DNA from 2 places in the Pilosibacter fragilis genome. Region 2 is predicted to be linked to the other one. Evidence: predicted binding sites of a transcription regulator. Region 2 holds the regulator's gene; the other holds the start of a gene.

Region 1 (14,969 bases), on a different contig from region 2:
TTTCACGAAACCGGCAGTGGGAGAGAAGAAAAACATGACAAAGAGACAAAAAAGATTTCTGGCGCTGATGCTGGGGGCGGTCCTTTTGGGAGATTGTGCGGCTCACACCGGAACGATGATATCCGGGCTGTCTTCCGTATACGCGGCGACAGGCTCGGCGACAGTAAATGCCACGACTCTGAATGTGCGGAGTACACCGGGGACGACGGGATCTATCGTAAAAAAACTTGCCTACGGAGCTGCTGTGACAGTGGTTTCCGAGACAACGGGATCCGACGGGAAGATCTGGTATAAGATCCAGTTTTCCTCCAGTTCAGGGACACAGGGAGGCTATGTCCGTTCAGACTATATCAAATTCCCGGTATCCTACAGCTATGACGCGAACTTTGAGAGCTATTTAAACAGCCAGGGATTCCCGGAAAGCTACAAGACGTCTCTGCGGACCCTTCACACGGAACATCCGACCTGGGTCTTCCAGGCCCAGAAGACGGGGCTTAACTGGAGCGATGTGATGGAGGCGGAAGGAGCAGTCGGAACGAATCTGGTATCGAAGGCGAGCATTTCATCCTGGAAATCCACAGACTACGGCGCTTACGACTGGAATACAAGCACCTGGACCGGATTCGACGGTTCTTCCTGGGTGGCGGCATCCAAGGACATTGTCGCCTACTATATGGATCCGAGAAATTTCCTAAACGATACCTATGTATTCCAGTTTCTGCATCACGCCTTCGACAGCAATACCCAGACGAGAGCGGGACTTACGAGCCTGATCACGGGAACATTCCTGGAAAAGACGCCGGAGGAGACGACGGCAGCCCAGAGTATCCAGGAGACTTCGGGGTCCGGTACAGCGGCAGTCATAAACAGTAAAACGAATACTGAAGTTTCCGGCTCCCTGCAGCAGGGGGAAAACTACGGACCGGGAATGAGTTCTGGAACGTCCGGCGGAAGTCCTTATGGAAGCGGCAACATAAGCTCTGGCAGCGAAAATCAGGGTGTGAGCCTTGAGGGGCCGGGTTCTACGGTGAGCTCCGCGATCAGCCAGAGAAAGATGTATACAACGGCACTCCCGGAGGTAGAGTATGGTCCGGGAATGGACGCGTCTGCCATCACCGATGACAATACCGGCGCGTCAAACACTTCACCGGTACCGACGGGACAGACTTATGTGGATATTATTATGAAGGCGGCGGCCCAGACTGGCGTCAACCCGTATGTCCTTGGCGCTATGATCCTTCAGGAGCAGGGGATAGGTAAATCCGGAAGTATTTCAGGAAAGACCTCCGGCTATGAAGGCTACTATAATTTCTTTAATATCGGCGCTTTCGCTTCCGGCTCCATGTCAGCCGTCACGAGAGGTCTTTGGTACGCGTCCCAGTCGGGAAGCTACGGAAGACCGTGGAATTCTATCGAAAAGTCCATCATCGGCGGCGCGACCTACTACAGTGAGAATTTCCTGAAAAATGGACAGGATACCTTCTATTTAAAGAAATTTAATGTGCAGGGCAGCAGCCCCTACAAGCATCAGTATATGACAAACGTGGAAGGAGCGGCCGGGGAGGGCGCGAAGCTCGCGAGGGCCTATACGGATGAGATGAAGAAACAGGCGCTCGTGTTCAAGATCCCGGTATTCAACAACATGCCGGAAACTGCCTGCGCGAAGCCGACCGTGACGGGAAGCCCGAACAACAAGCTGTCAGGGATCACCATCGACGGATATTCCCTGACACCAACCTTCAATAAAGATACGGAGAAGTATGATCTCATTGTAGACTCTTCAGTTTCCTCTGTAAATATCCGTGCTACGGCTATCGACTCCAAGGCAGCAGTCAGTGGAGCAGGATCGATCAGTCTCGGAAGCGGAACGACGATCGTGAAGATTCAGGTGAAGGCGGAGAACGGTGATGTCCGCACATACCAGGTTTCCATTGCGAAAGGAAACGGAAACGGCAGCACCACCGTAGTTTCCCCGTCGACGGGAAGTTCCACAGGTTCTTCGTCCTCGGGCTTTACGACGACCGGATCTACGGTAGGCCCTGGCGGATCGACCGGAATATCCAATAGCGGGAGCAGTTTCGGCACCACTGGCCCTGGAAGCACAAATTCCGGATCACAGAGTTCTTATCCGGAAGGCGCCTCCGGATCTGGAAAGCTCGTGACGTCATCGACAGGAACGAGCGGCTCTTATCCGGAGGGCGCGACCGGCAGCGGAAAGCTTGTGACCGGCAACTGATATGGGAATATCGGGTCATAAAAAGATCCATTTCAGGAAAGACTATGCTTGGAAGTACAGGCGGAAATTATGGAAACAAGACAATGATCAGCCTGGAAAAAGCTGGAATAGGAGATAAAGAAATATGAACAAATACATGAAAAAACTGGCGGCGGGGCTGTTGGCGTTCGCACTGATGGTCATGCTGTTGCCGGCTGGCGTGGTGGTTTCATTTGCGGCCAGCGGAAAACTTTCGTTTTCCGACCCGACCGTTTCGGTGGGAGACCAGATATCCGTCACGATGAAGATCGTCGCGGACGCAGCGCTCGGTTCTTCCGATGTGATGCTTCAGTATGATGCGGATGCCCTTGAATTTGTCAGCGGTACGAACTCCAATGGCGGAGCAGGATCTGTCCGTGTCATCGGCTCTGCGGAGGCTGCGGACCAGAAGACGTTCAGCTTTACATTAAAATTTAATGCCTTGAAGGCTGGAACTTCCTCTATCACGGTGAAATCCCAGGAAGTTTACGATGCCGACTCCAAGGCAGTGACTCTCAACCATATTGGAAGCTCTTCCGTAAAGATCAACGCGGCGGATACTTCTTCCAGGGACGCGTCCTTAGCGTCCCTCACGATCTCACCGGGTACTTTAAAACCGGCGTTCTCCGCGGATACGACCGAGTATACCGCTGCGGTTCCAAGCGATGTGACATCCATCACGGTCAGCGCACCGGCAAAGGACGGCGGCGCAAAGGTGACTGTCAGCGGAAATGATGATCTCCAGGACGGAGAGAACACCATCACCTGTACCGTAACAGCGGAGGATGGGGAGACAACAAAGACCTACACCATCGTTGTCACAAAGTCTGACGACGCGGCAGCTTCCGCCGGTGAGACAGACGCGGATTCCGCAGAGACGAACGCAGGAGTCATCGGTGAGGACGGCAGCTGGACTGTTGCGGATACCTTTGATGATTCTGAGCTTCCGTCAGGATTTACAGCGACGGAGATCGAGTATGAGGGCAGAAGCGTAAAGGCAGCTACAGATGATTCTGGAATGACCTTACTTTATATGACAGATGATTCCGGCAACGGGGACTTCTTTGTATACAACAGCGAGACAGGCACTTTATCTGCTTATGTAGTCGTGAAGATGGCAGAGAAGACAGTCGTAGTGCTTCCGCCTGAGTGCATCCCGGAGGGAACAGCACTCCCGGACGGTTTTGCCGAGTGCACCATCGATATCGGAGATCACACAGTCCACGGCTGGATCTGGAAAGACAGCGGAGATTCCGCACCGGAGTATTGTGTCGTTTACGGACGTAACGAGAACGGTGAGGAAGGCTTCTACCGCTACGATCAGAAGGAGATGACGCTCCAGCGTTACTTCCAGGATCCGGACGCAGCAGATGCCCGCAGCAAGTACTTAAAGGTTGCTGAGGATTACAACAGTCTGCTTAAGGATTACGAGATCCGCGGAATGTTCGTGATCGGGCTTTTTGCACTCAGTATTCTCTTAGTGATCATCATTATCGTTCTCTTACTCAGAAAGCCGAAGGCACCGAAGAATCCGGGCCGCGGCGGATATGATGACGATTACGGTGACTACGAGGGCGGACGGAAAAACAGAAAGTCCGAGCCGAAAAAGGCGCAGAAGACCGGAAAGTCCGAGAAAGCGCCGGAGAGAAGAGCTGCGTCCAGACCGGCTGCCCGCGGGGAAGAGCTTTTCGATGAGGAAGAGGAAGAAATCCAGATCCCGCGAAGAAGACCGGAGGCAGCCGAGACACGCCGGCCGGCAGCGAAGAGACGGGAAGCTGTGAGGACAGAGAATGTTCCAGAGAGAACAGACACTCCGGAGAGACCGGTGAGAAAGAATGTGGCGGATATGGAAAAAGATCTGTCAAAGAACCTTGCGAAGGAGGCCGCGAAGGCAGCGCCGAAAGCGGCACCGGCTGAGAAGAGGAACGAGGATGACGATGACTTCGAGTTTATCGATCTGGATCTGTAAAAGAGTATAATAAAAATGCCGTGAGAGGTAAAAGCAATCTTCTCACGGCATTTTTCGGTTGTCGCGTACTCGAAACAAACTATTGGCAACAATTTTTCGGCGGCATCAGAACGGTATATCAGATCGATTTAAAAAGAAAAATTTGGATGAAAAAGAAAAAGGTCTGATTTCTGCTGAAACTCAGACCTTTTCTCTCATACGGAGCAAATTTGTAATTACCGGTTCATCTCACTGACAGGTCCTGTGGAATGATGCTCATGGATGATCCGGTCGATTTCCTTGAAGTCAGAGGACGGGAGGTCGCCCGGAACGGTGTTCTTGACGCTGGATGTGGCGTTTCCGAACTGCATGGCCTTTTCCGGATCTCCATATTTTAAGAGACCGAAGAGAACACCGGCGACATAGGCATCACCGGAACCGATGCGGTCGATCACATCGATATCGTTGTACGGCGTTTCCGTGTAAAATTTATCGGATCGGGCATCGTAGACGATGGAGGTGAAGTTGTGTTTTCTTGGGCTGATGACCGTGCGCTGGGTGGTGGCAACGATCTTTACGCCGTAATCAGTGGCATAGCTCTTCATGATATCCTTCAGGTCACCGGTCTTCTTGAACATGCGGCGGCTTGTCTCCTCAGATACGAAGAGGACATCGACTAACGGAAGGATCTCCTCGATGGTTTTTCTCGCTTCCTCTTCACCCCATAAGTTCGCACGGTAGTTTACGTCGAAGGAGATCGTAGCTCCGGCAGATTTGAACCTTCGGATCAGCTCCACAGCGACATTCTGCATGTTCTGGCAGAGAGCCAGGGAGATTCCGCTTGTGTGGAACATTCTCGCGGAGTGGTAGATGTCCTCCGGGATCTCGCTCATCTTGATCCTTGTGACGGAAGCCTGGTGGCGGTCATACACGATCGTAGGCTTTCTCGGAGCGGCGCCCATCTCGTAGTAGTAGAGACCGAGTCTTGCGTCCGGCGTATCATCGTAGACCAGATAGTCATCGGATACTCCGACAAAACGGATCCTGTTCTTGATAAAAGTTCCGAGCTCATTCTGCGGAAGCTTGGAAACGATACCGGTACGAAGTCCCAAAAGGGCAACGCCGGAAGCAACGTTGAGTTCTGCTCCGCCGGCACGTTTTTCAAAAATATCGCCATCGACGATGCGGGCATGGCGCGGCGGGGAGAGACGCAGCATAATCTCGCCAAATGTGATCAGATCGAAAGAATTCTTATCCATATCATTTCCTCCGGGTTCTATATGTTTTGTGAAATTTTTAGCATACTATATTCACAGTATAATCCCAGAAACGGAATTCGTCAAAGGATTTTCAGTGTTTTTTGCCTATAATTTTCAAGAAAACTGAAAGAACCGACCGGAATGCAGATGCAGGAATCAATTTGATGGAAACATGAGAAAAACATGTGAAATTTCCCCTTTAATTCTTCGGAAAAGTGTGATAGTATTAAATATTATATATAACAGTTCGATATCTGGTCCTGCTGGAAAATGGCAGGAGTTAAAATAATAGAAGAAAGATGTACGGGCATGTTATTGAAAAAACGAAATGGAGGAATTGATATGGCTGAGAATATGACACCGGCTGAGGAAACAAAAGAAGTAGTTTCCAAAAACTTTATCGAGCAGGAAATCGATAAAGATCTTGCGGAAGGAGTATATGACCATGTCCAGACCCGGTTTCCACCGGAGCCAAACGGCTACCTTCATATCGGACATGCAAAATCGATCATCTTGAACTCCGGTCTCGCAAAAGAGTACGGCGGAAAGTTCAATCTTCGTTTTGATGATACGAACCCGACGAAGGAGAAGACGGAGTTCGTGCACTCCATCACGGAGGATGTAAAGTGGCTCGGAGCTGACTTTGAGGACAGACTGTTCTTTGCTTCCGACTACTTCGATACGATGTACGAGTGCGCTGTAAAGTTAATTAAAAAGGGAAAAGCTTTCGTCTGTGATCTCTCTGCTGATCAGATCAAGGAATACCGTGGTGACTTCACAACACCTGGTAAGAACAGCCCGTACCGTGACCGTTCTGTCGAGGAAAACCTCCAGTTATTTGAGAACATGAAGAACGGCATGTATAAGGACGGAGAGAAGGTTCTCCGCGCAAAGATCGATATGGCATCGCCGAATATCAACATGCGTGATCCGGTCATCTACCGTGTCGCTCACATGACACACCACAATACCGGTGACAAGTGGTGCATCTATCCGATGTACGACTTCGCTCATCCGATCGAGGACGCGGTTGAGCACATCACACACTCTATCTGTACTCTTGAGTTCGAGGATCACAGACCGCTCTACGACTGGGTCGTAAGAGAGTGCGAGTTCGAGAACCCGCCGCGCCAGATCGAGTTTGCGAAGATGTACCTGACAAACGTGGTAACGGGTAAGCGTTATATTAAGAAGCTCGTTGAGGATGGAATCGTAGACGGCTGGGATGACCCGCGTCTTGTAACGATCGCAGCCCTCAGAAGAAGAGGATACACACCGGAAGCTCTGAGAATGTTCGTAGAACTCGTGGGCGTTTCCAAGGCAAACAGCTCCGTAGACTACGCGATGCTGGAGTACTGTATCCGTGAGGATCTGAAGTTAAAACGTCCGAGAATGATGGCTGTCCTTGATCCGGTAAAGCTGATCATTGACAACTATCCGGAAGGACAGACAGAGATGCTGAGCATCCCGAATAACCTTGAGAATCCGGAGATGGGCGAGCGTGAGGTTCCGTTCTCCAGAGAACTCTATATCGAGCGTGAGGACTTCATGGAGAATCCGCCGAAGAAGTATTTCCGCCTTTTCCCGGGCAACGAAGTACGTCTCATGGGCGCATATTTCGTGACATGCACAGGCTTTGAGAAGGACGAGAACGGAAATGTGACAGAGATCCACTGCACATACGATCCGGAGACAAAGAGTGGTTCCGGCTTTACCGGCAGAAAGGTAAAAGGAACGATCCACTGGGTATCCGCTCCGACAGCCGGAAAGGTAGAGTGCCGTCTCTACGAGAATATCGTCGATGAGGAGAAGGGCAAGCTGAACGCTGACGGAACCCTGAACTTAAATCCGAACTCCAAGACAATCACAACTGCCTATGTAGAGCCAAAACTCATGGAAGCAAAGGCATATGACAGCTTCCAGTTCATGAGAAACGGTTACTACTGCGTAGACTGCAAGGACAGCAAGGAAGGACAGCCGGTATATAACCGTATCGTTTCCTTAAAGAGCTCCTTCAAGCTTCCGAAATAAAGATTTATGGAATTGATCGTACCGTTAAACGTACAGGGGGGGAGACCCTTGTACGAACAGATCTATCAGTATATCAAAGATGAGATCCGAAAGGGCAATATCAGGCCGGAGAAGCAGCTCCCTTCATCCAGGGAGCTTGCGAAGAGCCTGAAGGTCAGCCGGAGCACAACGCAGCTCGCCTACGAGCAGCTGGTGTCCGAGGGCTACCTTGAGGCGGTTCCGAGAAAAGGCTATTTTGCGGCGTCACTGGACGGAATCTTTCCGCCGGTGGCGCAGTCTGTTGCTGCCCGGCCGGATCAGAAAAAAGAGCTGTCTTTGGGCATGGAAAAGGAAAGTGTCCGGGGGCAGCTTTTTCGTGAAAAATTTGAAGTCGATTTTTCTCCCAGAGGCATCGATCTGGAAGGATTTCCCTATGCGACCTGGAGAAAGATCAGCCGCTCGGTTTTAAAAGAAGAGGACCGGGAGCTGTTTTTGAAGGGAGAGCCCCAGGGAGATCTGATCCTCAGGGAGGCGATCCGGGAGTATCTCCATGCAGCCCGCGGCGTAAACTGCGATGTTTCCCAGATCATCATTGGCGCGGGAAACGAATATCTTCTGATGTTGCTTTCCCAGATCATCGGAAGGGACGCGGTGATCGCCATGGAGAATCCCACCTACCGCCAGGCATACCGGGTGCTATCCGGTGTGGGACATAAGGTACTGCCGGTGGGGATCGATAAGAATGGATTCTGCGTGAAGGAACTTGAGGGGCAGGATGTACAGGCAGCCTATGTGATGCCGTCCCACCAGTTCCCGACAGGAACCGTAATGCCGGTGAGAAGAAGACAGGAGCTCCTTTTCTGGGCGGGAGAGCAGCCCGGAAGATACCTGATCGAGGATGACTATGACAGTGAATTCCGTTACAAGGGAAAACCGATCCCGGCACTTCAGGGGATGGACCAGAACGGATGTGTCATTTACATGGGAACATTCTCGAAGGCCATTGCTCCGGCAATCCGTGTGGGATATATGGTGCTGCCGGAGGCGCTGCTGTCGGTATACCTGGCGAAAGGAAGATTTTATTCCTCCACCGTGTCCAGGGTCGACCAGAGGATCCTGGCGAAATTTATTTCCGGCGGATATTTTGAGCGCCATCTGAACAGGATGCGCGAGATCTATAAGGGAAAACATGACGTGCTTTTAGGGGAATTAAAGCCGCTGGAAAAGCGGTTTGAGATCACAGGAGAATTCGCGGGACTTCATGTGCTCTTAAAAGACAGGAAGAAGGAGCCGGAACAGCAGCTTTTAGAAAAAGCAGCAGAAAAAAAGGTCCGCGTCTACGGACTTTCCGGGTTCTATATGGAGAGAGCGCAGGCGAAGGAGATGAGTACGATCGTTCTCGGATATGCAGGACTCACGGAGGAGGAAATCCGAAAAGGAGTAGACCTTTTACGGAAAGCTCTTGAGTAAAGAATAAGCGGATTGGATAGAAGAAAGCTGGTATGCAAAGACGCGCGCCAGCTTTTTTCGGACTTAAGTCAAGATTAGGTTTTACAGACAGCTGCACTGGGGGAGAGATTGGGACAGGGCATATGCTTGTGACCAGGCGTGCATGGGAACAAAGCGCAAAAAAACGGGATACGCATCCGAAAATGCGTATCCCAAGGATTGATTCCGTTTACTGGAACACATCATGCTTCTCATATCCGAGATCGGCGGAGAGGGATGATGCGTAGAACTGTACGAGATCTTTCTGGGTGTCAAGAAACTCCGGAGTATCGACCCGGATCTCCGGGGCGATGATTCCAATGGAACCGGCGAGTTCACCGTCGGAGTTGAAGACCGGTGCCCCGATTCCAAGGGCGTCGGTGACATACTCTCCGTGAGTGATGGCGTAGCCATCCTGGCGGATCTTTTTTAATTCCTCGCGCAGGTCATCCGGGCGGACATGAGGGAAAGCCTGATCGTGGAGAATAATGTTTTTGAAGTATTCGTCGATGAAGGCCGGTGTCTGCCATGCGAGGAGGACCTTACGGATCGCGCCGCAGTGCATATACATCTCATAGCCGAACTCTTCAACAACTTTTAAGTGGCTCGGACCATCTACCTTTTCAATCACAAGTCCCTTATTTCCCACTGGAATTACGAGGTATGCGTCTTCTTTTGTCTGTTTTGCCAGCTGTGCCAGGATACCGTGGGCGGCATCCTGGAGACGGATCCCTCTTGCAGCGGCTTTTCCCAGAGGAATCAGCGCCGGGCCAAGACGGTAGGTGTGGGATCTGTCGTCGCGGATTACATATTTCTTCTCACAGAACGTCTGCAGAATCCGGTGAACCGTGCTCGGGGGCAGATCCATCGCCTCTGCTAGTTCCGCGATTGAGAAATTGCGGTTTTTTTCTTTCAGGACTTCCAATAGCTCCATGGAGCGGAGAAGACTTTGTATCATTCGGTTTTTCCTTCCTCCGTATCGTCCTCAACTACAACGGAGGATGTTTTTTCTTCCGGTACGTTTTCCTCTTTTACAGAGTCTTTTTCGTCTGTGGGTTCCGGACATGCCGTCTCTTCGGAATCTTTAGTCTCTTCTTTTTTTACGGAATCATCCGCAGCGTTTGTGTCTTTTCCGGAATTGATCGTAATATAAGTTCTCTCTGGAGCAGGTTCCGTCTTTTCTTCTGTTTCCTCAGAAGGGGTCTCCTCTTCCTCGTATTCATGAAAATCCTGGTCCAGCTCATCGTTGAAGGATTTTAATTTCAGATAGTAGGAGATACCGGCCGCAACTGCGCCGCCGAGCATCGCGCCAAATGCGATAAGAAGGCCTGATTTCTTTTTTGACATGGTTTATTCTCCTTTCCGCTGCATTACGCGGTTCCGAAAATCTGAGGATTCCGCCTGCAGCCGCCAGTCTGCTATTTATAATCATAATCGAATTCCAGGGAAAATGAAAGACATAATTATGAAAAAAGTTAAAAAAATGTATAAATTATTCAAGTAAATTGCCGGATTTCACCAGAAAACGGGAACTAGACAGCACAGCGGCATGCAGACCCGCAGAGAGGTTCACAAATTTTTCATAAAATAATTAGCACTCGTGACTTGACAGTGCTAACAACATGTGCTATAACATGACTTGTGACGAGGGGTCAGGGAAAAGACCTGAGTCAGACTGAAGAAGATAAAAATGAAAAAGAATTGTGACTGAAATCACAGGATAGTCGCAAGAGCTTGTAAAATGACAAGGAGGAGTCAGTAATGAAATTAGTACCATTATTTGACAGAGTTGTTTTAAAACAGTTAGTTGCAGAAGAGACCACAAAATCCGGTATCGTTCTTCCGGGTCAGGCAAAGGAAAAACCGCAGCAGGCAGAAGTGATCGCTGTTGGTCCTGGCGGAGTTGTTGACGGCAAAGAGATCAAGATGCAGGTAAAACCGGGCGATAAGGTAATCTACTCCAAGTACTCCGGAACAGAAGTAAAGGTAGAGGAAGAGGATTATATCATCGTTAAGCAGAATGATATCCTTGCAGTGATCGAATAATCGGAGAATTATATCCGGGACCGCGTGTGCGAAGCGCTCAGGGCGGTCCGAAATTCAGAATTCAGAACGAAGTAACCGGAAAATGGTTACAGGAAATCTTGATTGGAGGAATTTTAACATGGCTAAGGAAATTAAATATGGCGTTGAAGCCAGAAAAGCTCTTGAAGCTGGTGTAAATAAACTTGCTGATACTGTCCGCGTAACGATCGGACCGAAAGGAAGAAACGTTGTTCTCGATAAATCCTTCGGCGCTCCGCTGATCACAAACGATGGTGTTACCATCGCGAAAGAGATCGAGTTAGAAGACCCGTTTGAGAACATGGGCGCACAGCTCTTAAAAGAGGTTGCCACAAAGACAAACGACGTTGCCGGTGATGGTACAACAACAGCTACCGTTCTTGCACAGGCAATGGTAAACGAAGGTATGAAGAACCTGGCTGCAGGCGCTAACCCGATCGTATTAAGAAAGGGTATGAAGAAAGCCACAGACGAGGCTGTCAAGGCAATCGCAGAGATGAGCGAGCCGATCAGCAGTAAAGACCAGATCGCAAGAGTTGCAGCAATCTCTGCAGCAAGCGATGAGGTCGGTGAGATGGTTGCAGACGCGATGGAGAAGGTTACAAACGACGGCGTTATCACCATCGAAGAGTCCAAGACAATGAAGACAGAGCTTGACCTTGTAGAAGGTATGCAGTTCGACCGTGGATACATTTCCGCATATATGTGCACAGATATGGAGAAGATGGAGGCAACTCTTGACGATCCGTATATCCTGATCACAGACAAGAAGATCGCTAACATCAACGATATCCTTCCGCTCCTTGAGCAGATCGTAAAGACAGGCGCAAAGCTTCTTATCATCGCTGAGGATATCGAGGGTGAGGCTCTCACAACTCTTATCGTCAACAAGTTAAGAGGTACATTCAGCGTTGTAGGTGTTAAGGCACCGGGCTACGGCGATAGAAGAAAAGAGATGTTAAAGGATATCGCGATCTTAACAGGCGGTACCGTGATCTCCGATGAACTTGGTCTTGACCTCAAGGATGCTACAATGGAGCAGCTTGGCCGTGCAAAATCCGTTAAGGTTCAGAAAGAGAACACCATCATCGTTGACGGTCTCGGCGACAAGAAAGAGATCGCTGACAGAGTTGCCCAGATCAAGGGTCAGATCGAAGAGACAAAGTCCGACTTCGACAGAGAGAAACTTCAGGAGAGACTTGCAAAACTCGCTGGCGGTGTTGCAGTGATCCGCGTAGGTGCTGCTACTGAAACAGAGATGAAGGAAGCAAAACTCCGTATGGAAGATGCTCTTGCAGCTACGAAGGCAGCTGTTGAGGAAGGTATCATCGCAGGCGGCGGATCTGCTTATGTTCACGCAGCAGAGAAGGTTGCAGCTGTTGTAAATGAGATGGAAGGCGACGAGAAGACAGGCGGAAAGATTATCTTAAAGGCTCTTGAAGCTCCGTTATTCCATATCGTATCCAACGCAGGCCTTGAGGGCGCTGTGATCGTTAACAAAGTTAAAGAGCTCCCGGTTGGCCAGGGCTTCGATGCTTACAATGAGATTTTCGTTGATATGATCAAAGCTGGTATCCTTGATCCGGCTAAGGTTACAAGAAGTGCATTACAGAACGCAACAAGCGTTGCTTCCACACTTCTTACAACAGAGTCTGTTGTTGCAAACATCAAAGAAGAGACTCCGGCAATGCCGGCAGGTGCAGGCGGAATGGGCGGAATGATGTAATCCATCTCCGAAACTGCAAAATTTCAGGAAAATTAATAAAGCCATCGGCGGTTCTGTGAGCCGTCGGTGGCCTTTTTCATGTAACAGGAAATTTATGGGGATTCCCTGTCACATAAAAAGGTACGAACAATTCAGGGCATTTTTGAGAGCCTGCTGTTCTGGTATTCCCCAGACCAGGTTACATCCCGGTTGAACCAGGAGAGAGGCGGGAATGCTCTGGCATCCTCCTCGCTGGAAAACTCGATCTCCGCAAGCATGAGACCGGCGAATTTCCCCTCGAAGACGTCGAATTCCACAGTGAGATCCTCACGGCCCGGGACCGGGATCAGGTAGCGCTTTTTTGTGAGGATATTTCCATCTGCTTTTGTGAGAAGATGGGCGTAGGCTTCTTTTGTCAGCGGGAGATTATATTCCTCTCTGGCGAGAAGTCCTTTGGATTTGTAGGTGAGGTAACAGGTATCGTCCTCCTTACGTACCCGGACTACCGGCTCTGTGCAGAGGTAGGCCTGTTCGATCTCATGACATGGGAAAAGCTCGTAGTTTTCAGGAGGGGACGTGACAAGAAATTTGCGTTCGATTTCCATAATTATTTCCTTTCTGGATCCTGTATATGGGGGATTTTCTGAACGGAAAATTCCGCACAATACAGAGGTGATAGTGGATTTTGCCGATTTGGAATGCGAAGCATCGGCAAAAACGGCTGCTGCCGGTGCAAGGCGGGAACAGTGACATATTGTAATAAATCATACCATATTGCAAGGAAAAAGTAAGGTCTTTTATTCACAAATATGGTACAATCATTGTAAGAAAAGTTGCTGTTTGTGAATGAAAAATCCTCGAACAGCAGCAGGGAAAGAAAAATATCTGGAAACTGCTCATACTTTGATGATAAAAACAGAAGGAGGAACATCGTATGTGGACAAGGGCAGAATTAAAAAACAGAGCGAAAATGTGTCTGAGCCGTTATTACTGGGCGGCGTTTCTTGTGAGCCTGATCTTTGCGATCCTCAGTGGATTTGGCGGATCGAACGCGAATACCCAGAGGATTACAAGTTATCTGGAGCAGAATGAATCAGGAAACGGTCAGACTGATCAGAGCAGTCTCATCCTTGGCGAGCTGGGAGGAGATGGAAGCCTTAGCGGAAATACTGGGAGTGGTCTTGCCAGCGGGATCGAGCTTGTCCCGGGACTTGGTGATGCCTACGGACCGGGAGCCGGAAATGCCGGATCTATGGTTGCGAGCAACCTGTTTTACCGGCTTTTTGCGGGGGCTGTGGTCGTTATTGTGATCATTTCCGTCGTGATCGGAATTTTTGTACAGCCATTGTTTGAGATCGGACGAAACAGATTTTATATGGAGAGCCGCGTGACGGGACAGTCGGCGGGCATTGGAAAACTCTTCTGGGGATTTTCCAACGGATATTTAAAGCTTTTGGGGACCCAGTTCCTTCGCTCTTTGATCACAGAGGGCATCGTGTTCCTGTGCATGGCACCGGGATTACTGACACTTGCATTTAACAGGTTCCTGATTGACTGGATGGGAAGCGCTGTTCTGATGGCATGTGGCGCCGTGGTGGGAACCTGTTTTTCCATCTACTTCCAGTACTGTTATCTGATGGTGCCGTATATTCTTGCCGAAAATCCGGATATGAAGGCGAGAGAGGCTTTAAGACTCTCAAAAGAGATGATGGACGGACAGAAGTGGAACGCGTTCGTTCTCGGCCTTTCCTTCATAGGATGGCAGCTTCTCGGAACGTTGCTCTGCGGTATCGGTACCTTTTTTGTTCAGCCGTATGTTGACGCGACCTTCGCGGAACTCTACGCAGTTCTCCGCGGACCGTATTCCGGGCGTCTGAATGGATTCGGCGGGGAACCGTTTGTACAGAATAACGCCCGCTACGGCGGTCAGTACGTGGAGCCGGATAGTGTGAGAGATGTCGGTGAAAGAGGAAATTACAGTGGTTATGGTTCCTATGGAAATGGAGATCCGAATGGCGGATACGGCGCGTATGGAAACGGAAATATGAATGGAGGTTACGGACAGAATAACGGAAACGGGTATTCTTATGGACAGAACCAGAACAGCGCTCCGGACAGCTGGAGTGATGTGCCGAAGGAGACATATAAGTACAACGGACCGGAGCAGACCATCAATCCGTCTGTTTCAGGGCAGGCCGCTGCAAATGACCGCGGAACGGATGTGAAAAAATCGGAAGGTGG
Region 2 (14,969 bases):
ATGAAAAGACGACACTCGCAGGCCTGCTCGCAGCAGGAACCTTCAACACCGGAAATTCCGGCATCATTTTAGAAAAACTCAACGATTACGACTACCTGATGAAAAAATTCTACAACGTCCACCCCACAACAACGGCGGGCCGGGACCTGATGCGGGCGGAGAATTTCCTCGCCGCGGACCTTTCCATCGAAAAAAACGCCGACATCCCCCAGATCCTGATCTACCACACCCACTCCCAGGAGACCTACGCCGACTACCCGGAAAATTCGGAGGCGGACGTGATCCACCTCGGAGAGTGCCTGGCGAAGCTTCTCAGGGAAAAGGGGTACAACGTGTACCATGATGAGAGCGTCTACGATTACCGGAACGGAAAGCTGGACCGCAGTGCGGCGTATACCTACGCCCTCGACGGGATCTCTGGTCTCCTGCAGAAATACCCGTCTATCGAGGTGGTCTTGGATGTCCACCGGGACGGCGTCTCGGATGGGACGAGACTTGTGACGGAGATCGACGGGACGGAGACCGCGAAGATCATGTTCTTCAACGGGACATCCATGAGCCCGGACGGCCCCATCGAGTATCTTCCGAATCCAAATCTCAAGGAAAACCTGGCGTTCAGCTTTCAGATGCAGCTTCTGGCTGCTGGAAAATATCCGGGACTTACGCGAAAGATCTATTTAAAAGGCCTCCGCTATAACGAGCATGTCCGGGCGCGTTCCGCCCTCATTGAGGTGGGCGCCCAGACAAACACGTATGCGGAGGCGAAAGCGGCGATGGTGCCGTTAGCTGATCTCCTGGATCAGGTACTTACAGGAGAATAGAAAGAACGCAGGGAGTGGTTACATATTGATCTTTTTCTCCCATTTTCCGGACATATAGTAGAGCTCTACGAGAACCGAAGCTACGATCCAGCCCACTGGATATCCGAATCCGACAACTGCGGCTGTATTGCAGATCGAGGTCGCGATATAGAGATAGATCTGGCGGAACAGGACAAAGGAGAACAGCATGATCAGCATCGGTGTCCTGGAATCTCCGGCTCCGCGCATCGCGCCCGCAACGACCTGGTTCGGGCAGCAGAATGCCAGCATGAACACGTTCATCCGGAGAAACATGGTTCCGTACCGGACAACGTCAGGCTCCTGGTTGAAGACTGCGACGAGCCGAGGCGCAAAGAGGAAAAGGATCCCAGCGCTGGCGAATGTAATGAGGAGTGCCAGCCGGAGCGCCACACCGGTTCCTTTTTTCGCGCGGGGCAGATTCCCGGCTCCAAGATTCTGGCTCATAAAGGTCGTGGATGCCTGTCCGATACTCTGCATCGGAAGAAAGACAAACTGGTCGATCTTTGAGTAGCTGCTCCATCCGGCCATACAGCTGGATCCGAAGGTGTTGATGTAGGACTGGACATACACGTTGGAAAATGATGTCAGTGACTGCTGAAATCCTGTCGGAAGTCCGATCATGAGGATCTGCCGGAAGATTTTTTTGTCGATCCGCAGGTCTTTCCAGGTCAGGCGGTAATTCTCCGTGCTTCTGGTGAGAACGATGAGCACGAGAATTGCGGAAATAAACTGGGAGATGATCGTCGCGTATGCAACCCCCTCGATGGCCATGCCGAATCCCACTACAAAAAGAAGGTCAAGGCCGATATTCATGACACTGGAGAGACAGAGGAAGTACAGCGGCCGCTTCGTATCGCCAACGGCACGCAGGATAGCACTTCCCATGTTGTATACAAGCAGACCGAAAACGCCGGAAAAATAGATCTTTAAGTATACGGAGGCGGACGGCAGGACATCATCCGGTGTGGACATAAATTTTAACATATAGGGGGCAACAAAGATTCCAAGACCTGTAAAAATGATCCCACAGATGAAAGTCACTGCCATCGTGGTCTCCACGGCAATGTGAAGCTTTTCATCATCGTGGGCCCCGTAGTACCGGCTGATGACGACGCCGGCACCAACAGAGGTACCGGTAAAGAACATGACGATCATGTTGATGATGCTGGTGGTGGAACCTACGGCGGCGAGAGCATGGGAGCCGACAAAGTTTCCAACAACGAGACTGTCCACAGTGTTGTATAGCTGTTGAAAAAGGTTTCCGATCACGAGAGGAACCGCGAACATGATCAGGAGCTTTGTGATGGACCCTGAGGTCATGTCCATGGACTGCTGTTTTTTCTGAGTTTGATTCATATGTTATCTCCCGGGCAGCCATTCAGAAAACGCAGACTGGTCAAGGAATATACAGGATCTGCGAACATGCAGGATAGCTGCTGAAATGATAGAAAAGGTGGACGGGTGACGGGACGAAGAAAAGTCCTGAATATACGTGACAAAATGTTAATTAAAGTCTAAATCAGAATGGATGGAATGTCAATTGATTTTACAACACATAAAAGAATTGTAATTTGTCAGCTTTTTGTCTATTTTTTATCGCATCCAAACCTCATACTACCGCTTGCGCGGAAACCTAAAAAATGCTATATTTAACATGATAAATTGCCATTTCTGTCCCCAAGGGAGAAATTCCTGTGTATAAAGGTATTTTCCGATGGACCGAACGATCAGGAGTAGAGATCTGGTGGTCCGACAAGCAGTGACAGAGAAATGGATCATATAAAGAAGAAATCATATAGAAGAGAGGAACATGAATGGTTCATTATTCCCAGGATAAAATCAGAAATTTCTGTATCATTGCCCATATCGACCACGGTAAATCCACGCTGGCGGACCGCATTATCGAGAAGACCGGTCTTTTAACCAGCCGTGAGATGCAGGCCCAGATCCTTGACAATATGGATCTTGAGAGAGAGCGCGGAATCACGATCAAATCCCAGGCAGTCCGCACGGTTTACAAAGCAAAGGACGGCGAGGAGTATATCTTTAATCTGATCGATACCCCAGGTCACGTTGACTTTAACTATGAGGTATCCCGAAGTCTTGCGGCGTGTGACGGTGCGATCCTTGTTGTAGATGCAGCTCAGGGCATTGAGGCCCAGACGCTTGCAAATGTGTATCTTGCCCTTGACCATGATCTTGATGTTGTCCCGGTCATCAATAAGATCGACCTTCCGAGCGCTGATCCGGACCGTGTGGCGGAGGAGATCGAGGACGTGATCGGACTTGAGGCTCACGACGCACCGAGGATCTCTGCAAAGATGGGACTCAATATCGAGGATGTTTTGGAAGCGATCGTCCATAAGATCCCGGCTCCGAAGGGGGATCCGGAGGCACCGCTTCAGGCGCTGATCTTTGACTCACTCTACGATTCCTACCGCGGTGTTATCGTATTCTGCCGTGTGAAAGAGGGAACCGTGAAGAAAGGCACCCCGATCCAGATGATGGCGACGGGAGCTTCCTACGATGTCGTTGAGGTCGGATATTTCGGCGCAGGCCAATTTATCCCCTGTGATGAGCTCCGGGCCGGCATGGTTGGATACATTACAGCCAGCATCAAGAATGTGAAGGATACCCGCGTGGGTGATACGGTGACGAACCGCTTAAATCCGTGCGCGGCCCCACTTCCGGGATATAAGAAGGTAACACCGATGGTGTACTGCGGACTCTATCCGGCGGATGGAGCGAAATATCCGGAGCTCCGTGATGCTTTAGAGAAGCTGCAGTTAAACGACGCGTCCCTGTTCTTTGAGCCGGAGACATCCATCGCACTGGGCTTCGGATTCCGCTGCGGATTCTTAGGGCTTTTACACCTGGAGATCATCCAGGAGCGCCTGGAGCGCGAGTACAACCTTGACCTCGTGACGACGGCACCGGGCGTTGTATACCGGATCCACAAGACGAACGGCGAGGTGATCGACCTCACGAACCCGTCCAACATGCCGGATCCGTCCGAAATCGAATATATGGAGGAGCCGATCGTCTCCGCAGAGATCATGGTGACTACAGAATTTGTGGGCGCGATCATGCAGTTATGCCAGGAACGCCGCGGCGTTTACCTCGGCATGGAATATATGGAAGAGACGCGTGCACTCTTAAAGTATGAGCTTCCGTTAAACGAGATCATCTACGACTTCTTTGACGCGCTGAAATCAAGATCCCGCGGTTACGCGTCCTTCGACTACGAGTTGAAGGGATACGAGCAGTCACAGCTTGTAAAACTCGATATCCTGATCAATAAGGAAACTGTGGATGCCCTTTCCTTCATCGTGTTTGAGGGATCCGCTTACGAGCGCGGCAGAAAGATGTGCGAAAAGCTGAAGGATGAGATCCCGAAGCATTTGTTCGAGATTCCGATCCAGGCTGCTGTGGGTGGTAAGATCATTGCCCGTGAGACGGTGAGAGCCATGAGAAAGGATGTCCTCGCGAAGTGCTACGGCGGCGATATCTCCCGTAAGAAGAAGCTTCTCGAGAAGCAGAAGGAAGGCAAGAAGCGTATGCGCCAGGTCGGAAACGTGGAGATTCCGCAGAAGGCGTTTATGAGCGTTCTGAAGCTGGACGAGGAGTAAATTAAAATATTGATCCAGATAAAAAGTCCATTTCAGATCGTTCGAAGAAATGGACTTTTTTGCACATAGATGAGGAACTATTATGAAGCTTACAACATTATGCTACATTGAAAAAGATGACAAATACCTGATGATCCATCGTATCAAGAAGAAACACGACGTCAATAAAGACAAGTGGATCGGCATTGGCGGGAAGTTTGAGCGGGGGGAGAGCCCGGAGGACTGCATTTTAAGGGAGACGAAGGAGGAGACAGGCCTGACACTCACAAGCTATAGACTTCGGGGCGTTCTGACTTTCATGTACAATGATGATGATGCCGAAATGGAGTACATTTTCCTCTACACGGCAGATGGCTTTACAGGTGAGCTGGCAGACTGCAATGAGGGGACTCTGGAGTGGGTTCCTAAGACTGAGATCGACAGCCTGAACCTCTGGGAAGGCGACCGGATCTTCCATCGGCTTCTCGACGAGGAAGCACCGTTTTTCTCTTTGAAACTCCGCTACCAGGATGATCTCTTAAAGGAAGCGGTCCTGGACGGAAAGCCGCTGGAGCTTCTTGATCTCCTCGATGAGAATGGAGAGCCGTCGGGACAGGTGAGAGAGCGCACGCTGGTCCATCTCAACGGTGACTGGCACCGGACGAGCCATGTCTGGGTCGTAAGAAGACGGAGGGACGGCGGACATGACCTGCTTTTACAGAAGCGGAGCCGCGAGAAGGACTCCTTCGGGGGCTGCTACGATATCTCCAGCGCCGGGCATATTCCGGCGGGACAGGACTATCTGGAGTCGGCGCTCAGGGAGTTGAAGGAAGAGCTGGGAATTGCGGCAGAGCCGGAAGACCTGCGGCTTGTCGGGGTCCATGACGGACGCTATGAAGGCGAGTTCCATGGACGGATCTTTAAGAATCATGAGAAGAGTCATGTTTTTGCTTATGAAAAGCCGGTAGAGATCGAAAAACTCAAGCTTCAGAAAGAAGAAGTGGAGTCTGTGAAGTGGATGCGGATCGAGGATGTCCTGGCGGCGGTGAAAGCCCATGATCCGGGATACTGCCTGTTCGAGGACGAGATCGAGATGCTCAGTGAGGTTCTCGCATGAACGGGGGCATGGAATTATATCTGCACATGCCGTTCTGTGTGAGAAAATGCGCTTACTGCGACTTCCTTTCATTTCCGACGGACCAGGAGACCCAGAACCTGTACACGAGGCGGCTCAGGGAAGATATTGACGCCATGGGAAAAAAATACGGGGACATTCCGGTAGATACGATCTTTATCGGCGGCGGAACCCCGTCCGTGCCGGATTCGGCGCTGATTGTCGGGATCATGGAACATGTGCGGAAGGCGTTTCATGTGGCGGAAGGCGCGGAGATCTCCATGGAGGCGAACCCTGGAACCGTGACAAGGGAGAAACTCACAGATTACAGGCGGGCCGGGATCAATCGCCTGAGCTTTGGACTCCAATCAGCAAATGACAGAGAGCTAAAGCTTCTCGGCCGGATCCATACCTGGGCGGAATTCCTGGAGAGCTTCCATCTGGCCCGGGAGTGCGGGTTCACGAACATCAATATCGACCTTATGTCAGCGTTGCCGGGACAGACCCGCGAGTCCTGGAAGGACACCTTAAAGCGGGTCACGGACCTGAATCCGGAACATATCTCGGCGTACAGCCTGATCATTGAGGATGGAACTCCTTTCGGTGAGAAGTACGGGAGCGAAGAGGGACGGAAACTTCTTCCCGACGAGGATTCCGAGAGGGAGATGTACCACGAGACGAAGCGGTTCCTGCGGGACTGTGGGTATGAGCGGTACGAGATCTCAAACTATGCGAAGCCGGGGAGAGCGTGCCGCCACAATATCGGTTATTGGACAGGCTTGCCCTACCTGGGACTGGGACTCGGGGCATCCTCCTACATGGACGGCTGTAGGTTTGCGGTCAATTCCGATATGAAGCAGTATCTGGAAGAAAAGCCGGGGATGTTTACGGATGTGGAAAAGCTCACGAAGAAAGACATGGAGGAGGAATTCTTCTATGTGGGACTACGGATGACAGCCGGGGTGTCCCTTCCGGAGTTTGAGCGAAGGTTCGGGGTGTCCGCAAAGGACGTTTATCCAGGGCTCATGGAAACGTTTGTGGCGGAAAAAGCAGCGGTATTTCAGGGCGACCGGTTCGTTCTGACGGATTATGGACTTGATGTGAGCAATTATATTATGGCGCAGTTTCTGCAGGACTAAAGATCCTGCGGAGACCGCGCTTTTTTTCAGCCGTAGTTTTCGATGTCAGAGATCCTGCGTGGAGTGAAAAAGGGCATGCATGCTGAGAAAAAACAAGTAGATCATAAGCGCAGCTTAAATGGTACAGAGGATAAAAAAGCAGAATACATATATAGATCATGTAAAAAACATGGTAAAAGTGCATAAAACCACTATCAAAAACGGCAACAATGTGATATGATTTGTACAATCCAATGAAATGCATGGTTGTACATTTTGCACGGAGAGACTGTATCCAAAAAACAGGGGGATATTATTATGGCTAAGGAAATGATCGCAATGCTTCTTGCAGGCGGCCAGGGTTCAAGACTCTATGCACTGACACAGAAGCTTGCAAAACCGGCAGTCCCTTTCGGCGGGAAATACAGAATTATTGATTTTCCGCTCTCGAACTGCGTAAATTCCGGAATTGATACCGTGGGAATTCTGACCCAGTACCAGCCGATGGTACTGAATGAGTATATCGGAAACGGCCAGCCGTGGGACCTCGACCGTCTTTACGGTGGAGTACATGTACTGCCGCCGTATCAGAAGGCATCCGGTTCCGACTGGTATAAGGGAACCGCAAACGCAATCTATCAGAACATTCCGTTCATCGAGCGCTACGATCCGCAGTATGTGATCATCTTATCCGGTGATCAGATCTGCAAGCAGGATTACAGTGATTTCCTGCGCTTCCACAAGGAAAAAGGCGCAGAATTCAGTGTCGCGGTTATGGAAGTGCCGTGGGACGAGGCATCCCGTTTTGGTCTGATGGTGGCGGATGGGGACGACCGGATCACAGAGTTTCAGGAGAAACCGAAGAACCCGAAGTCGAATCTGGCTTCCATGGGAATCTATATCTTTAACTGGGATATTTTAAAGAAGTACCTGATCGAGGATGAGGCAGACCCGAATTCCGAGAATGATTTCGGAAACAACATCATTCCGAACCTCTTAAAAGACGGACGGAAGATGTACGCGTACCACTTTGCGGGATACTGGAAGGACGTTGGAACGATCTCATCCCTCTGGGAAGCAAATATGGAGGTTCTTGATCCGGAACACAGCGGGATCGATATCTTTGATGAAAACTGGAAGATCTACAGCCGGAACAGCGGTATGACCGGTCACAAGATCGGCTCCAACGCAGTCGTTGAGAATTCCATGATCACAGACGGATGCCGGATCGACGGAAGTATTAAGCATTCGATCCTGTTCTCCGGTGTCAGGGTAGAAAAGGGAGCGAAGATCGAAGATGCCGTTGTCATGGGCAAAACGGTCATAAAGGCCGGAGCTGTTGTAGAACACTGTATCGTCGCGGAAAATGTTGTGATCGGTGAAAATGCCGTTGTTGGATCCATGCCGAAGGGGGAAGAACACGGCGTTGCGACGATCGGTTCCGGAATCACCATCGGAAAGGGCGCAAAGATCGGCCCGAACGCCATGGTCAATAAAAATGTGGAGGATGGTGAAGAACAATGGTAAATTCCAATGCAAATGCGATCGGTATTATTTTTCCAAATAGTTATGATAATCTGGTGCCGGAGCTTGCGGGTGACCGCCTGATGGCATCGATCCCGTTTGCGGGACGTTACCGGATCATCGACTTCCTGCTTTCCAGTCTCGCAAACTGCGGGATCAGCAATATTGCCATCGTGGTCCGGGAGAATTATCATTCCCTGATGGACCATCTGGGCTCCGGACGAGCGTGGGATCTTCTCAGAAAAAACGGAGGTCTCAGTATTTTTCCGCCCTATGCGGAGAAAAATATGAAGGTCTACAGCGGACGCGTCGAGGCACTTGAGAGCATCCTTCCGTATCTGAAAAGCAAAAAAGAAAAGTATGTGATCATGATGGACGCCAATATCGCGGTGGATTTTGATTTCAACGCAATGTTAGCGGAACATATCGAGAGCGGTGCCGATGTGACGGTTGCCTACACGGAGCAGGAGATTCCGGCGGAACTGATCCGCGCAGGTTCCCACGGGGATATGTATTACACGTTAAAGCTTGATGACGGACGCGTGAGACGGATCTTTATGAATTCTGAAATGTGCGGAAAACAGAACCTCTCCATGAATATTTATATTATGGATAGAGAAGCACTGATCGATAAGATCCATGCGGCATTTGTACGTGGATACTCCTGCTTCGAGCGTGATATCCTTGCACCGTGTCTTGAGAAGTACAATATCCGCGGATATAAATATGATGGATATTACGCGAGGATCTGCGGCTTAAAGAGCTACTTCGATGAGAATATGAAACTTCTCGATGATGAGAATCTGGACGCGCTGTTTACCGGCGGCCAGATCTACACAAAGATCCGTGATGACAACCCGACAAGATATATTAACGGATGTAAGACAAAAAATAACCTTGTGGCTGATGGCTGCGTGATCGAAGGCGATGTGGAGAACTGTGTTCTCTTCCGAGGCGTTAAGATCGCAAAGGGCGCAAAGATCAGAAACAGTGTCCTGATGCAGGATACGGTGGTGAAAGCAGGCGCACGGCTGGATTACGTTGTCACAGACAAGAACGTGACGATTGAGGTTGGCCAGGAGCTGAAAGGAACGGATACACAGCCGTTTTATGTGGCGAAGGGGCATACTGTTTAAAGATAGGAGCAAGCCTGTGAATTCAGGAGAGGTCCTGACTCACATAAGATATGTATAATTAAGAAAGGGAATCTTTCATGAGCATTTTCGCATGCTCAGGAGAGATTCCCTTTTTTGCCATGCAGCAGGAAGAATTTATTAGTGGATGTCCTTCCAGTCCTGTCATATATCGGGTGGAAACTCATATAACGGGGCAGATGAACTTAAGACTGGATCAGATAGACCTCAGACCGCTCAACGCCGTGATCTCTTGTTTCCGAATGTGTGTTGTAAAAAATATCGATATGTTTTCCTTTGACGCCGCCTCCGACGTCCTCAGCGATATACTCGACACCATCGATCAAAAGGTGGCTTCCAAGCGGAATGACCCGCGGGTCAACGGCTACGGTGCGGCTTGCGGTCGCCTGGGTTCCGGTCTTTGTGAGACGGCCGTAGCCCTCGGAGCAGCTTCTGCACGGGCAGTAAGCTGTGGTCTTAAATGTACCTAAGGAAACGAGGGTGGCATTTTTGATGATCTTTGTTGCGGTATTGTACTGGTAAGCTAACGGAAGTGCTGTGCCGTTCACGCTGAGCTTGATCATGTAGGTATCATCCGGGATGGAGGACCAGTCGATCATGATCTCAAAGCCGTGGGCACCGTTTCCGATGCCGCTTTCCTTTAAGTCATTGCGCTCGATATCAGCTTCGGCGGTCTCAGATAAAAGAGACTCGCCTGTATGGGAGTTGGCCACAGTGACGGTGACGGAGACCGGGGTATCCGGGGCAGCGGAGTTCCACGCCCATCCGGAAACCTTATTTCCATCGATGCTGTCCAGGTGGCCAGAGTTTTTCGGGGTACTTGCGAATGCACATACGGTGTTTAAGAGCATCGAAATGACGGTCAGTAAAACACAGATGGTCAATCTAAATTTCTTCATATAACAATCCTTTCTTTTTTTGTTTCATATCTATTACAAATTATATGCAGATGTGTAATAGAAATGTAACAATTTGGAAACAAGTATGTATTATACATAATTTTCCAAATTTGTCAAGTTTTTGGGTATTACTGCCAGGACGCAAACAGTCCCCCCATATGGCAGAAATGTTCTTAATGTGACGCAAAGCCCCCGGGATTCACAGGAAAATCCAGGGGAAAGCCGGGCGGATCCTGTAAAATCCTGGTAGAAAAAGGCGATGAAAAAAATAGTGAAAAAAATGTGAAAATTATCAAAAGCCCTTGACAAACAACACACTAAGTAATATAGTAACAACTGTAAATGTTAGCACTCCTCAATAAAGAGTGCTAATAAAGAAGAGGTGAGAGTTTTGGAACTGGATGAGAGAAAAGAAAAAATTTTAAAAGCGATTATCCAGACGTATCTGGAGACCGGTGAGCCGGTGGGATCCAGAACGATTTCCAAATACTCGGATCTGAAGCTCAGCTCCGCGACGATCCGAAATGAGATGTCTGATCTGGAAGAACTTGGCTACATCATTCAGCCGCATACCTCGGCGGGACGAATTCCTTCCGATAAAGGTTACCGTTTCTATGTTGACCAGATCATCAAGGAAAAAGACAGTCAGGTCGAGCATATGCAGGAACTTATGATCCAGCGGGTAGACCGCGTGGAACTGCTTCTGAAGCAGCTTGCAAAGGTTCTTGCCAACAATACGAACTATGCGACCCTGATCAGCGGACCGAGTTACAACCAGACAAAGTTAAAGTTTATCCAGCTCTCGAAGGTGGAGGAACACAAACTTCTGGTGGTAGTCGTTGTGGAAGGAAATATTATAAGAAACTCCTTTGTTACGATCGATGAGGAACTCAGTGACGAAGAGCTTCTGAATTTAAATATTCTTTTAAACAGCAGCCTGAACGGTCTGACGATCGAGGAGATCAACCTTGGCGTGATCGCAAAAATGAAAGAACAGGCCGGATCCCACAGAAGAGTGGTGGATCTGGTGCTGAATGAAGTCAGTGAAGTGATCCGCTCCCAGGACGAAGATCTCCAGATCTATACCAGCGGGGCAACCAATATTTTCAAATACCCGGAGCTTTCCGATACGGAAAAAGCGAGCCAGCTGATCGGTACTTTGGAACATAAAGAACTTCTCAGGGGACTGATCGATGGGCAGCAGCAGAATAAAACGGATGATCCGGACAATGAAATTCAGGTCTATATCGGAGATGAAACTCCGGTCCAGAGCATGAAAGACTGCAGCATCGTAACCGCAAATTATGCGCTCGGCGATGGGATGCGCGGAACGATCGGTATCGTGGGACCAAAACGAATGGACTACGAAAAAGTCGTATCGACCTTGAGATCGTTAGTTGCGCAGCTGAACGAAACGTTTAAAAATGAAAGGTGAAGAGAGCAGTGAAAGAGAAAGAGTTAGAAAAAGAGAAAACGGAAAAAGCCGTTTCTGAGGAAAAAGAAACCAAAGAGGCAGCCGCTTCCGAAAAAGAAAATAAAGAGACGTCCGAAAAAGAGGAAAAAGCTTCTGAAAAGAAGAAAGATCCGAAGGACGAGAAGATCGATGAGTTAAATGACAAGCTCAAGAGATCCATGGCGGAGTTTGATAACTACCGCAAGAGAACGGACAAGGAAAAGTCCGCAATGTATGAGATCGGTGCGAAGGATGTGATCGAAAAGATCCTTCCGATCGTCGATAACTTTGAAAGAGGTCTTAATTCCATTCCGGAAGACGCGAAAGGATCCGCGTTTGCAGATGGAATGGAAAAGATATATAAGCAATTTGTAAAGACACTCGATGATATGGGCGTTAAGCCGATCGAGGCAGTCGGAAAACCGTTCGACCCGAACTTCCACAACGCAGTGATGCATGTGGAGGATGAGAATCTCGGCGAGAATGTTGTGGCAGTGGAACTCCAGAAGGGCTACACCTACAAAGATTCCATCGTTCGTCACAGCATGGTGCAGGTTGCAAACTAACATTGAAACAATGTGATCATCCGGCAGAGACTGCTGGACGACCACTCATTCCTAATATTCCAAATTTAGAGGAGGAAAATCATTATGAGTAAGATCATTGGTATTGACTTAGGTACAACAAACAGCTGCGTAGCAGTTATGGAAGGCGGTAAACCAACAGTTATCGCCAATACAGAAGGTGTTAGAACAACACCGTCTATCGTTGCTTTTACAAAGACAGGTGAGAGACTTGTGGGTGAGCCGGCAAAGCGTCAGGCAGTTACAAACGCTGACAGAACCATCTCCTCCATCAAGAGACATATGGGTACCGACTACAAGGTAGATATTGACGGCAAGAAGTACACACCGCAGGAGATCTCCGCGATGATTCTTCAGAAGTTAAAAGCAGATGCTGAGAGCTACCTCGGAGAGAAGGTAACAGAGGCAGTTATCACAGTTCCGGCTTACTTCAACGATGCCCAGCGTCAGGCAACAAAGGATGCAGGTAAGATTGCCGGTCTTGATGTAAAGCGTATCATCAACGAGCCGACAGCGGCAGCCCTTGCTTACGGTCTTGACAACGAGAAAGAGCAGAAGATCATGGTATATGACCTCGGCGGCGGTACATTCGATGTTTCCATCATCGAGATCGGTGACGGCGTTATCGAAGTTCTTGCGACGAACGGTGATACACACCTCGGCGGTGATGATTTCGATAACCGTGTCACACAGTGGATGATCGACGAGTTCAAGAAGACAGAGGGCGTAGATCTTTCCGGTGATAAGATGGCACTTCAGAGATTAAAAGAAGCTGCTGAGAAAGCAAAGAAAGAGCTTTCTTCCGCAACAACAACAAACATCAACCTTCCGTTCATCACAGCAACTGCTGAGGGACCGAAGCACTTAGATATGAACCTCACAAGAGCTAAATTCGATGAGCTGACAAGTGATCTCATTGAGAGAACAGCAATTCCGGTACAGAACGCGTTAAGAGACGCTGGTTTAACAGCAGCAGAGCTCTCCAAGGTTCTCCTCGTGGGTGGTTCCACACGTATGCTTTCCGCACAGGAAAAGGTTAAACAGTTAACAGGCAAAGAGCCGAGCAAGAGCTTAAACCCGGATGAGTGCGTAGCCATCGGTGCAGCGATCCAGGGTGGTAAGTTAGCAGGCGATGCCGGTGCAGGTGACATCCTTCTTCTCGATGTAACTCCGCTTTCCCTTTCCATCGAGACAATGGGCGGCGTTGCTACAAAGCTGATCGAGAGAAACACAACGATCCCGACAAAGAAGAGCCAGGTATTCTCCACAGCTGCTGATAACCAGACAGCCGTAGATATCCACGTTGTACAGGGTGAGCGTGAGTTTGCAAGAGACAACAAGACTCTTGGACAGTTCCGTCTTGACGGCATCCTTCCGGCAAGAAGAGGTGTTCCGCAGATCGAAGTTACCTTCGATATCGATGCAAACGGTATCGTAAACGTATCCGCTAAGGACCTTGGCACAGGCAAAGAGCAGCACATCACCATCACATCCGGATCCAACATGTCCAAGGATGATATCGATAAGGCTGTTAAGGAGGCTGCGGCTTACGAGGCTGAGGATAAGAAGAAGAAAGAAGCGATCGATACAAGAAATGAAGCTGATTCCATGGTATTCCAGACAGAGAAGGCAATGGAAGAAGTTGGCGATAAGATCGATGCAAACGATAAGACCGCTGTTGAGGCCGACTTGAATGCCCTCAAGGAAGCGATCAACAAAGCTCCGGCAGAGCAGATGACAGACGCCCAGGTCGAGGAGATCAAGGCAGCGAAAGAGAAACTCATGAACAGCGCGCAGAAGCTCTTCGCAAAGGTTTATGAGCAGGCTCAGGCAGCTCAGGGCGCAGCAGGCGCACAGGGCCAGGCAGGTCCGCAGGCTGGACAGAGCGCAAGCCAGGCTGGATATGGCGATGATGTCGTTGATGGCGACTACAAAGAAGTCTAAATAACAGTTTGATCGAGCGACAATGAGGGCTGGAAAGGACGTTGCAAGATAGCTTGCATAAGTTCTTTTTAGCCGGAATTGCCAGTTGGCGGACGCCAAAGGTCTCTTGTTTTTGTGAAATGAAAACAGGAAGACAGCCCGAGTCAGGCACTATAAATCCGAAAGAACGCCCCATCTTGGGCGTTCTTTCGGTTGCCTTATATCAAGATTTTGATCGGCAACGATCCGGAAATATTGCCGCGGCAGGACTCAGCCGTGACGTCTGAAGAAAGCTTCCGTCGGCAGGTTCCGTAAAAAGGTACGCGTGAAGCGTGGTACCGCTCACTAACAGGAAAGGTAAGAATAAAGAAATGGCAGAGACCAAGCGTGATTATTACGAAGTCCTCGGCGTGCCGAAAAATGCGGACGAAGCGGCGTTAAAGAAAGCATATCGAGTTCTTGCAAAGAAATACCATCCGGACGCAAATCCGGGAGATAAAGAGGCGGAGGCAAAGTTTAAGGAAGCTTCCGAGGCATACAGCGTTTTAAGTGATCCGGAAAAGAGAAGAAAGTATGACCAGTTCGGTCATGCAGCCTTTGAGGGAGGCGCAGGCGGGGCCGGTGGCTACGGCGGATTCGATTTCAACGGAGCCGACATGGGAGATATCTTTGGAGATATTTTCGGAGATTTCTTCGGAGGTGGACGTTCCGCTTACGGAAGAAGCAGCAACGGTCCCATGCGCGGCGCAA

Evidence for each region. Region 2 encodes HrcA, which represses chaperone genes, less so after heat shock. Its sites were predicted from a motif close to TGTTAGCACTCNNNNNNNNNGAGTGCTAACA; they were not measured.
Region 1: the regulator HrcA is predicted to act here: its motif matches at 10,549-10,579, upstream of ABCW45_RS12855 (co-chaperone GroES).

What each region holds. Positions count from the first base shown of each region.
Region 1 is NZ_JAVYJB010000014.1:33,789-48,757, forward strand. Features, by position in the region: gene ABCW45_RS12820 (SH3 domain-containing protein) at 35-2,236, shown strand; gene ABCW45_RS12825 (cadherin-like beta sandwich domain-containing protein) at 2,361-4,223, shown strand; gene ABCW45_RS12830 (sugar kinase) at 4,439-5,461, opposite strand; gene ABCW45_RS12835 (glutamine--tRNA ligase/YqeY domain fusion protein) at 5,804-7,492, shown strand; gene pdxR (MocR-like pyridoxine biosynthesis transcription factor PdxR) at 7,541-8,941, shown strand; gene ABCW45_RS12845 (IclR family transcriptional regulator) at 9,150-9,917, opposite strand; gene ABCW45_RS12850 (hypothetical protein) at 9,914-10,306, opposite strand; gene ABCW45_RS12855 (co-chaperone GroES) at 10,721-11,005, shown strand; gene groL (chaperonin GroEL) at 11,124-12,749, shown strand; gene ABCW45_RS12865 (CYTH domain-containing protein) at 12,881-13,333, opposite strand; gene ABCW45_RS12870 (DUF975 family protein) at 13,663-14,969, shown strand, end outside.
Region 2 is NZ_JAVYJB010000010.1:75,843-90,811, reverse strand. Features, by position in the region: gene ABCW45_RS10960 (stage II sporulation protein P) at 1-821, shown strand, start outside; gene ABCW45_RS10955 (MATE family efflux transporter) at 840-2,198, opposite strand; gene lepA (translation elongation factor 4) at 2,657-4,471, shown strand; gene ABCW45_RS10945 (NUDIX domain-containing protein) at 4,554-5,567, shown strand; gene hemW (radical SAM family heme chaperone HemW) at 5,564-6,703, shown strand; gene ABCW45_RS10935 (glucose-1-phosphate adenylyltransferase) at 7,001-8,209, shown strand; gene glgD (glucose-1-phosphate adenylyltransferase subunit GlgD) at 8,203-9,342, shown strand; gene ABCW45_RS10925 (3D domain-containing protein) at 9,546-10,259, opposite strand; gene hrcA (heat-inducible transcriptional repressor HrcA) at 10,642-11,694, shown strand; gene grpE (nucleotide exchange factor GrpE) at 11,703-12,278, shown strand; gene dnaK (molecular chaperone DnaK) at 12,363-14,240, shown strand; gene dnaJ (molecular chaperone DnaJ) at 14,591-14,969, shown strand, end outside.